One region of the Bacillus sp. FG16 genome, then DNA from elsewhere that is predicted to be linked to it. Evidence: riboswitches for the same ligand, from Rfam matches in the RefSeq annotation. Region 1 holds a riboswitch; the other holds the start of a gene.

Region 1 (5,195 bases):
ATGAAATAAGTTCCACTTTACATATTCCTTCAGGTTGTTAGGAAATCCTCCATTGTAAGCGAAGTAGAAGATTGATTTACAAAGTTGTCAAAGAAATTTCATTCTCATAGCGTGTAAAAACATGTATGATAGGAGATGGAGAATTTTTGAGTAGGTGGGAATAACATGCAAACAGTAGAAGATTATCTTTCATTCTTACATACGAAAGGATTTAAATTATCAGAGGAAGCACAAGGGTTTATTATGTTCGGACAAGGATATACTGGTGCGTCTGATGGGATTGTGAACGCAGCAATAGAAGCAACAATTAAACATCAATTGCAGTTTGATGGTAGTTATTTCGTTGCGTTATTAGAACGATTGAAAGAGGAAGAAATTACAGATAAAAAAGCGCTAAGGCTTTTATGCGGAAGTTACAAGCGTAACTTCACGCAGCCTGCGCTTCTTTTTTTGTTTTGGAAGGTAATTCAACAAAAATCATGCCTAGGAAAATACAGAGGCATCCGATAATAGCAGAAATAGAAAGTTGTTCGTTTGCAACGAGAACGCCTGTTAAGGCAGCAAAAACGGGTTCCATTGCGAAAATGATTGCTACTCTCGTTGGAGACGTATGTTTTTGTGCTGATGTTTGAATGAAAAAAGCAATGGATGTCGCAAATAGGGAAGTTAAAAATAGAGCGAATAAAAAGGAAGAATTCGTCCATAGTACTACTGAAAGTAATTTTTCCCAATCTTCAAACAAAAAGGCGCAAATAGAAGAAAACATACCGACAGCTAATACTTGCGACGTGCTTAACAATAAAGGTGATATTTTCTTAGAGAAGAAGCCGTTAACAAGAATATGGGCAGCGAAAGCGACTGCACAACCGAGAACGAGTATGTCTCCAATGTTTAATTGAAAAGAATCAGCAGCTGTTAATAAGTATAAACCCGTTGTAGCTACAGCAATACCAAGTACGATGAAAATGGTAGCTTTTTGTTTTAAAAAGATAAATGATAAGATTGGGACCATAACAATGCTTAGCCCAGTTAAGAAACCTGCTTTTGAAGATGTTGTATAGAGTAAGCCAAATGTTTGCAATAAATAACCGACAAATAAGAAAAAACCAACGATTATCCCTGCCGTGCTACTATGTTTTATATCTTGTTTTGAAGCTTTTTGTGAGAAAATAATTTGAACGAATAATAAAATAATTCCAGCGAATAAAAAGCGAATACCATTAAACGTAAATGGACCAACGAAAGACATAGCGTTTTGAACGACAACAAACGTAGCTCCCCAAATAAAAGAGACAAATAATAAAGCAAGAGGAGCAATCCACTCTTTTTTCACACTCATACCCCCGTTAATTTTGTAATATAGCTTTTCTAGCTAATTCATCAGCTACTTTATTTTGACTACTTGGAATCCACTTAATAAAAAAGAGATCGAAGTTTTTTATGTACTGCAGTGCTTCATCTAAAAGAGGTGCAAATATTTTATTTTTTGCGTATTCCTTTTCAACAGCCCGTTCGACAAGCTGGGAATCTGTACGAAAAGAGACAGTGCTATAATTATGCTCGATGCAATATTTTAATGCTAGAAGTAAAGCGCGATATTCTGCTTCATGATTGGACATTGTTCCAAGTGGTAATGATAATTGTACAGGCGGCTGAACGCCTTTAATAAACACTCCTGCACCAGAAGGACCAGGATTTCCTTTTGATGCACCATCAATATATACTTCAATCAAAATGAGAAACCTCCAAATTATAAGATTATCCCCTACTTAAATATTTTTTGAAGTAGGGGATAGAGTAGTTATCCGATTGTGATGCTGTAACGACATGTAAATGTTTCATTCGCTTGTAAAGATTGAATTCCCTTTTTGTCCTTGAAATCTTTTGCTGGTTTTACTTCATCAGCGATTCCGTACCAAGGTTCAATACATAAGAAAGGTGCGTTATCCCCTGGTGTCCATACGCCGACAAATGGGAATCCATCAAATTCTACTTTTACAAATTTATTATGTTTATGAGAACGAATAGAAATTTCATCCGTATTCATATTTTCAAAAATAAGCGCATCATTTTTGAATAAATCATATGTAAGTGGCAGTTCAGTCATATTTTCAGCGATTAATTGCTTTTTGTTTGAAAGGTAAGGTCCTTCTAATACGCTTGTTTCTAAGTGTTCCGAACCATTAAACGCTAAGTGATAATCTGTAAATGATTCACCGTCCAATAAAGGGAAGTTGAATCCAGGATGTGCTCCGATTGAGAAGAACATCTCTTTAGAAGTAGGATTGTTTACTTCATATGTTACATGAACGCTTTGTCCATCTAGCTCATAAGAAACGAGTAATTCGAATTCATATGGGTATTTTTTTAATGTTTCTTCATTACTAGTAACGATATAAGTGATCTTTGTTTCACTTTGTTCTTTCACAGAGAAAGTAAGATCACGAGCGAAACCGTGTTGTGTTAATGAATATGGTTTACCGTCTACGTAGTATGTATTATCTACTAATCGGCCGACAATTGGAAACAAAATTGGTGCACGGCGTCCCCAATAAGTAGAATCACCTTGCCATAAATATTCTGTGTTGTCTTCTTTTAAGCGAACGCTCTGTAATTCTGCACCTTTGTCAGAAATGGAAACGATCACTTTTTCATTTTGAATTGTTGCTGTCATGAAGTGAAACCTCCTAAATCTTTCATATGTTTCATTATACGTTGTCTAAAAGGAAAAAGGTAGTTTATGATAGGAATCTATTGACGAAAGAGGGGCTACGACGTAAAATATAATCTTGTTGCTTAAAAAACGAATAACGTGGTTCGAAACCATCCCACGTAAAAAAACTAAGGAGATTTTGTCATGAATATTAGAACTTTAGTCGGTAATGGTATTTTAGCGGCATTATATATTGCTGTTTCTATGCTTATTCAGCCATTTGGCTTTACGAATGTACAATTTCGTATTTCAGAGATGTTTAATCATCTCGTTGTATTTAACAAGAAAGCAATTTACGGAATTGTATTAGGTGTATTTTTAACGAATCTCTTGTTCTCACCTATGATCGCTTATGATTTAGTATTTGGAGTAGGTCAATCTATTCTTGCATTAGTTGCAACGATTATTTCTATGCGATTTATTAAAGGTGTTTGGGCTCGTATGATTTTTAATACAGTTATCTTTACGATTACAATGTTTATGATTGCAATTGAACTTCATCTTGCATTGGGTTTACCATTTATGTTGTCTTGGTTAACTTGTGCAATTGGTGAATTTGTTGTCATGGCGATCGGTATGCCTGTAATGTACTGGATTAATAAGCGAGTACAATTTGAAAGATTTATGTAATAGATGAAAGAGCTATTCCTATAGGGATAGCTCTTTTTGTATGTAATCATATTGAATATAATGCTGTGACTCTAGATAAAATATAATAAAATAAAGTGAGGCTTCAATTAGCCGGATATATATAAGAAGTCTTACATAAGGGGAATGTAGTATGAAATATAAAATTCATTGGTTGTATAAAACGAAGCGTGGATTGCAGACGGAATTAACAACAGAGTATATGAACATAGAAGAAGTACTTCAATTTGCAGAGGATTTTGAGAAAACAGGAAGAGTAAAAGAATTTTCATTTTATGATGAAATGGACGCAGAATGGTCATTAAAAGAGATGAAAAAGTTAAGTAAGCAAGTAGAGGAAGAGCCCCAAGAAATACTCGTTTATTTTGATGGGGGGTATGATGTGCAAACGAAAGAAGCTGGCGTTGGTATATGTGTGTATTATAAAAAAGGAAATACAAACTACCGCATTCGCCGCAATGCATATATAGAAGGTATAGATGATAATAATGAAGCGGAGTATGCATCACTATTATACGGTATGAATATACTCGAGGAATTAGGGATTAAATATGAAGCAGTTACACTTCGCGGCGATTCTCAAGTTGTATTGCAGCAATTAGCCGGAGAATGGCCTTGTTATGATGAGCATTTAAACCATTATTTAGATCAAATTGAACAAAAGGCGAAGCAAATGAAATTAAAACTTGTATGTGAACCAATATCTAGAAAACAAAATAAAGAAGCACATCAATTAGCAACGCAAGCATTAGAAGGGACAGTCATTGATAGTCATAAAGAAATAACCGAATAGAGAGGTGCAACGGTGGATAAAAAGCAACTCATTACAGAGGTAAATGACTTATTAGAAACATACTGTGAAGGATGTTTCTTGCGAGAACATAATCGAAAGACAAATAGTAAGTATTATGCTCATTCATTTTGTATAAGACAATGTACAGTTGGAGAAACATTGAAAAAGTATGGAGAACAGTTGTCATAAAAAAACATCCAGAGAAAATTCTCTGGATGTTTTTTTAGTGCTTTGCTTCGTTTAATTGCTGCTCGCATTTGCTTAGTTTCTTTTCCTCGTTCATTAAAAATGGTTCATCTAAATCTACTGCAACAGATTTCATAATTTCAAGCTGTGAGCGAGCTGCTTCTACTGCAGTAGTGGCATGCTCTAATGTGTCTGGATCCATTGAAATTGTTGCAGAACCTACCATCTTTTGTGCTGTTTCTACACGGAATTTTACTTCTTCAAAATCATTTACTTCTGATCCCATTGTTACTGCCTCCTTTGTATATTGCGCATTTCACATAGTTTTTGCTCTGTAAAACGGAAATATACAAAGGAATAATAAAGGAGGTTACCAAGTAAGGTAACCTCCTGTTATATGTTGGATTAAAGTTTTACTACGTTAGCAGCTTGAGGTCCACGGTTACCTTCAGTAATGTCGAAAGATACTTCTTGACCTTCTTCTAAAGCTTTGTAGCCATCTCCTTGAATAGCAGAGAAATGTACGAATACATCGTCAGCGCCTTCCATTTCGATAAATCCAAAACCTTTTTCGTTGTTAAACCATTTTACTTTTCCTTGCATGTTATAATTCCTCCTAAAAGCGTTTACTATTTTCATTTAGTGAAATTCATTTGAAAAATAATATAAACTAAAAATGCTATATTCTTGAATATTCTGCTAAATGATTAATTTAAATATACACGAATTGGGAGAATTTAGTCAAGTAAGCGATTTTATTTTTTGTATTTTTAAATAATTTTTCAGTCGAATTTTTAAATAGGTATAGGACAGGCCGAGTATGTAATATTCTTAATTGAATGCTATACATAATGA
Region 2 (5,195 bases), on a different contig from region 1:
TAGCCAAGTATCCATAATGTGCGTCCAATGAACATCCATACCTTAATTGTGCATTTCAACCACTTCGGAGCAAAAAAGTATGAAGGAACTTCAGCTTCTCTAAAAAGAGAGTTTTGCATAAAAGATAAAGAATCCGTTAATTCAGCTGCTGATTGTACAGCACGCCTTTGATCACTTGTTAAGACAAATTTCGCTGCTTCAATTGCCTCTATTGTTTCTATCGGCATTTTAGCTTTTTGTATCATTGACTCGGAATCATACTGTTTCATCCATTCGTGAAATGAATTAATTGTCATCGGTTCTCTTATAAGACCTAAACAACCATGACGAATAAAAGAAATCTTCATTCTTTTCACTCTCCATTCATCACTTACGAACTCTATTATGCACTAGTTCTAAACATCATACCACGCAAGAAAAGAAAGTCATATACCTTTTACATCTCCCCACCACTATCATGTGTTATCGAAGCATGGATACTATCCATCCCATCAAAATATGTACTCGTATCATATTGACGAATCTTTTTTAAATGCATATAAGAAAATAAAAATAACATTAAAGCTATAACACTCCCCACAAATTCAAACATCATTTTACCGCCTCTAATTTCTCCCACTTCAGCAGGTTATTCTACTTTTTCATTATACCTCGATATAAAGATTCCCGCATTTTTGCTATTTTTTTCAAATAACATGGATTTTCTACATATTTTCTTACAAAAAGTGAATATTTTTCGAATTTTTACTTTGGAAACATTTACAAAGTAGGAAATATGGTTCAAAATAGGAGGAAATAAAAAAACCCAAATTTATTCTTTTTTTGGGAAAACTGTAACAAGGAGAGTTGCTTATGCAGATCGCAGAAACTGGAGATATCATCGAATTTAAAGGTGGAATGCAAGGCCGTGTTCAAAAAGTAAATCAAAACTCTGTTATTGTTGATATAACAATTATGAAGAATTTTAGAGAACTAGATATGGAACCTCTTACAGTTGTAAGTCATAAAAACTATACTGTCGTTAATCAAAATGCATAATATAATAGAAAGAAAGGGCCTGTATACTATACAGGCCCTTTCTTTCTATTAACGATTATCAATTGTTTCCGGATATAGATCGTGGTTCATCATGCGGTAGTCAGCCATTTGTTCATACTTTGTCCCTGGGCGACCGTAGTTGCAGTATGGATCAATTGAAATACCACCACGTGGTGTAAATTTCCCCCATACCTCAATGTAACGTGGATCCATTAATTTAATTAAATCGTTCATGATAACGTTCATGCAATCTTCGTGGAAATCACCATGATTGCGGAAACTAAATAAATACAACTTTAAAGATTTACTCTCTACCATTTTTTGCTCTGGAATATAGCTAATATAAATTGTTGCAAAATCTGGTTGTCCTGTTTTCGGGCATAAACTTGTAAATTCAGGACAATTGAATTTTACAAAATAATCACGGTTTGGATGATTATTATCAAATACCTCTAATATTTCTGGGCTATATTCAAATAAATATTTTGTATTTTGATTTCCTAGTAATGTTACATCTTTTAAATCTTCATCTAATCTTCCTGTCATTTTAAACATCCCTTCTCGTTATACGCCGCGTTTATTTCCCCATACTAACGCATGAAGCTGAGGCAATACTTTTGCATCATTCATCTCTTTACAATTTACAGCTTTATCAATCAGCCACTCATACTTATCTAATAATTTTTTAATAAGCATCGCATCATCCACTGTTTTTGTATCATCGTTTCCTACTTGCAGGAAAAATGGTACACCTGGATAACGTTCGTGCATCTTAACTGCATATTCAAAATCATGATCATCGAATACTACTACTTTTAAACTAATATCTTTTCCTGCTAGTTTCTGAATAATAGCATCTAACTTCTGAAAATCTGTTTTCATCGTCGAACTTGGTGGTTTTGGAGAAATTGTTACCTCATCAATTTGAAGTAACCAATCTTGCCATTTACTCCCTTGTGTTTCAATTGCCGTTCGCATTCCATTTTCTTTTAATATAGAAAGAAGAAACTCAATATTTTTCAGTAATGCCGGATTTCCGCCTGAAATCGTAACATGAGAAAAATTTTCTCCTCCAATTGCAACAAGCTCGTCCCAAATACCTTCTGCTGTCATCTGTCTAATTTGATCTTTAGCCGATCCATCCCACGTAAAAGCAGAATCACACCAAGCGCAGCTATAATCACAACCAGCTGTACGGATAAACATTGTCTTTTGTCCTACGACCATTCCCTCACCTTGAATAGTCGGACCGAATATTTCTAAGACAGGGATTTTACTCATCGAGCATCCACTCCCGTCTTACTTCCGCATAACTAGTCGGCGTCTCAAATAGACGAACAAATTCAACGCGAGCTCCTTTATATTCGTTCACTCGATTCTCTTTTGTTAGTGCTTCTGCCATTTTTTCATAAATCCAAACGACCATATTTTCAGCAGTCGTATTCATTGCTGGTAACGTTTCGTTTAAATAACGATGATCTAAATAAATTTCTATTTCATTCTTCCAAATTTCTTTTATATCTCCAAAGTCAATTGCAAGACCTATTTCATTTACATATCCACTAATTCCAAATACAACTTTATATGTGTGACCATGTAAGTTTTTACATTTCCCTTCATAACAATGTAAATGGTGTGCTGCATCAAATGTAAATTCCTTGCTGACCATTACTCTTTTATTATGATATTTGAGTTGTTTACGCTGAATATCCTTGTCCATTTTTTGCAAATTCTCTACGATGCGAAATCCAAAAAAGTTATCCATTAGTTGTTCGCTCCTTCGCGTTCTTGTAGGTACGTATCTAATCCTGCTTTACGAAGTTGACATGCTGGACATTCACCGCAACCATCACCAATGATTCCGTTATAACATGTTAATGTTTTTTCTCGAACAAACTCAAATGCTCCAAGTTCATCTGATAATTTCCATGTTTCAGCTTTATCAATCCACATAAGTGGCGTGTGAATGACAAACGGGAAATCCATAGATAAATTTAAAGTAACGTTTAACGATTTCACAAACACGTCACGGCAGTCTGGATAACCACTGAAATCAGTTTCACATACACCCGTTACAATATGACGTGCTCCAACTTGTTTTGCCAATACAGCAGCAAATGATAGGAAGAGTAAATTTCGTCCATCTACAAATGTCGACGGCAATTCACCTTCTTCATGTGTAATCTCCATATCCGTTCTCGTTAACGCATTTGGAGCAAGTTGATTTAATAGACTCATATCTAGTACCGTATGCTTTATTCCTAGCTCTTTTGCAATTTCCGCTGCACAATCAATTTCTAGCTTATGACGTTGATTGTAATTAAACGTTACAGCTTCTACCTCTGCAAACTGCTCTATTGCCCAAAATAAACATGTTGTACTATCTTGTCCTCCACTAAAAACAACAACTGCTTTTTCTTTTTTCATTTCACTCATTCTCCTTCTCTACTATAAATAAGAAGAAAGAACGTTCTTGAACTGTCACAATAAAAAAACAAAACAATACCTAAGGATATTGTTGTTTCCATAGTTTTTTATAGAGGGAGTTCGCGAACCTCTCCCGCGCGGTGCACGGAATTTCTTCTTTCATTGACACAGCTTATTGTAACATATTGTATACTAGCGTAAAAATTTCTGATTTTTCCGCTATTTATCATTTCATTTCTTTCATTTTATAGTATGATTAATTTAATATAAGCAGAGAGGAGGCATCCCACTGAAATCCTTTATTATTTATCTCTTTTTAAATATATTATTCATCCTTATTACAATGCTCGTATATCATTTATTTTGGAATCAAAAAGGGAAACGCTCTCCTAAATTAAATTCAGCTATATTCATTGTACTCTGTTGCCTCGCTACCGTACTCTGTATTACATTTGCAGCAAAAACAAATAATGGTTTTCAATTTGATATGCGCCATATTGTATTAATTGTCGGTACATTAACGGGAGGGCCTATTGCTGGTGGTTCTATCTTAGTTGTATTAAACATATATCGCTTATTATTAGGTGGGGTAGGTGTTTTCCCATCTCTTATCGGTTCTGTTATTCTATTTATTGTTCTATTATTAACATATAAATTTTTCAATCGAACTTCTAATCGTATAAAAATAACACTTGCTATTATCTACAGTCTCACATACGGATTTAGTTGGATACCCTTCTTCCTTTCAAAGGTTACAAATAAGGCTGATTATATACCGCATATTATTGTGTATGAGTTATGTTCAATGCTTGGTACAATCCTAATTTTATATTTACTACACATATTACAAACTCAAGTTCGTCTCCAAAACGAACTTATAAATGCTGAAAAATTTCATTTAATTGGTGAAATGGCAGCGTCTATCTCTCATGAAATTCGCAATCCATTAACTTCAACGAAAGGTTTTTTACAACTGTTACAATCAGATACATGCACTGAGCAGGAACGGAAATTATATATCGACATTGCCATTAATGGCATCGAACAAGCAAATCATGTTCTTACAGATTATTTAACCTTTGCCAAACCAAGCATTGAAAAAGAACAAACATTACAGTTAGAAGAAGAATTACTACATGCATTATCGTTAATTACACCACTTGCTAATTTAACAAATGTACGTACTCATTATATAAAGCAAAGCACTTCTTTTTTTATCGCTGGAGAAAAGCAAAAACTAAATCAATGTTTATTAAATATTTTAAAAAATTGCATTGAGGCTATGCCAAAAGGCGGTGATCTTTATTTCACATTAGTTCCTGATCATAAGCATATTCAGTTATATATAAAAGATACAGGAGTCGGTATGGATTCAGAACAAGTAAAACGTCTTGGCTCGCCTTTCTATTCAACGAAAGAAAAAGGCACTGGACTTGGAATGATGGTCGTATTCAGTGTTGTTCAAGCTATGAATGGAAAAATTGATATTATAAGTGAAAAAGGAACAGGTACAACCTTTTTATTAACTTTTCCACTCATACAAAAAACGTGATGAAATAATCATCACGTTTTTTCTGTTCCTTCAACTAATTCAGCAAAAGCTTTCACTTTTCCGTGCGGTTGTTGATTTTCTTTACGCGCTTTCCAGGCACGCTCTTCTTCTCGCTTCTTCTTAGACATATTTTTTCAACTCCTTCTTTTCTTTCTCCATGTAGTATTCCAAAATAAGA

What was found. Region 1 has a riboswitch for preQ1 ahead of ACODS7_RS13720 (QueT transporter family protein). Riboswitches for the same ligand answer to the same signal wherever they lie in the genome.
Region 2: another riboswitch for preQ1. It lies ahead of queC (7-cyano-7-deazaguanine synthase QueC); the one in region 1 lies ahead of ACODS7_RS13720 (QueT transporter family protein).

What each region holds. Positions count from the first base shown of each region.
Region 1 is NZ_JBMDKC010000031.1:39,727-44,921, forward strand. Features, by position in the region: partial or broken gene ACODS7_RS13700 (DUF6123 family protein) at 166-425, shown strand; gene ACODS7_RS13705 (DMT family transporter) at 428-1,333, opposite strand; gene ACODS7_RS13710 (reverse transcriptase-like protein) at 1,347-1,733, opposite strand; gene ACODS7_RS13715 (aldose 1-epimerase family protein) at 1,802-2,674, opposite strand; PreQ1 riboswitch class I at 2,807-2,851, shown strand; gene ACODS7_RS13720 (QueT transporter family protein) at 2,858-3,343, shown strand; gene ACODS7_RS13725 (ribonuclease H family protein) at 3,495-4,154, shown strand; gene ACODS7_RS13730 (zinc-finger domain-containing protein) at 4,167-4,343, shown strand; gene ACODS7_RS13735 (DUF2564 family protein) at 4,378-4,626, opposite strand; gene cspB (cold shock-like protein CspB) at 4,746-4,943, opposite strand.
Region 2 is NZ_JBMDKC010000007.1:31,276-36,470, forward strand. Features, by position in the region: gene ACODS7_RS04535 (phosphoglycerate mutase) at 1-347, opposite strand, end outside; gene ACODS7_RS04540 (hypothetical protein) at 437-592, opposite strand; gene ACODS7_RS04545 (YkvS family protein) at 853-1,038, shown strand; gene queF (preQ(1) synthase) at 1,087-1,584, opposite strand; gene queE (7-carboxy-7-deazaguanine synthase QueE) at 1,603-2,319, opposite strand; gene queD (6-carboxytetrahydropterin synthase QueD) at 2,312-2,803, opposite strand; gene queC (7-cyano-7-deazaguanine synthase QueC) at 2,803-3,465, opposite strand; PreQ1 riboswitch class I at 3,559-3,602, opposite strand; gene kinB (sporulation sensor histidine kinase KinB) at 3,809-5,017, shown strand; gene ACODS7_RS04575 (DUF6254 family protein) at 5,029-5,145, opposite strand.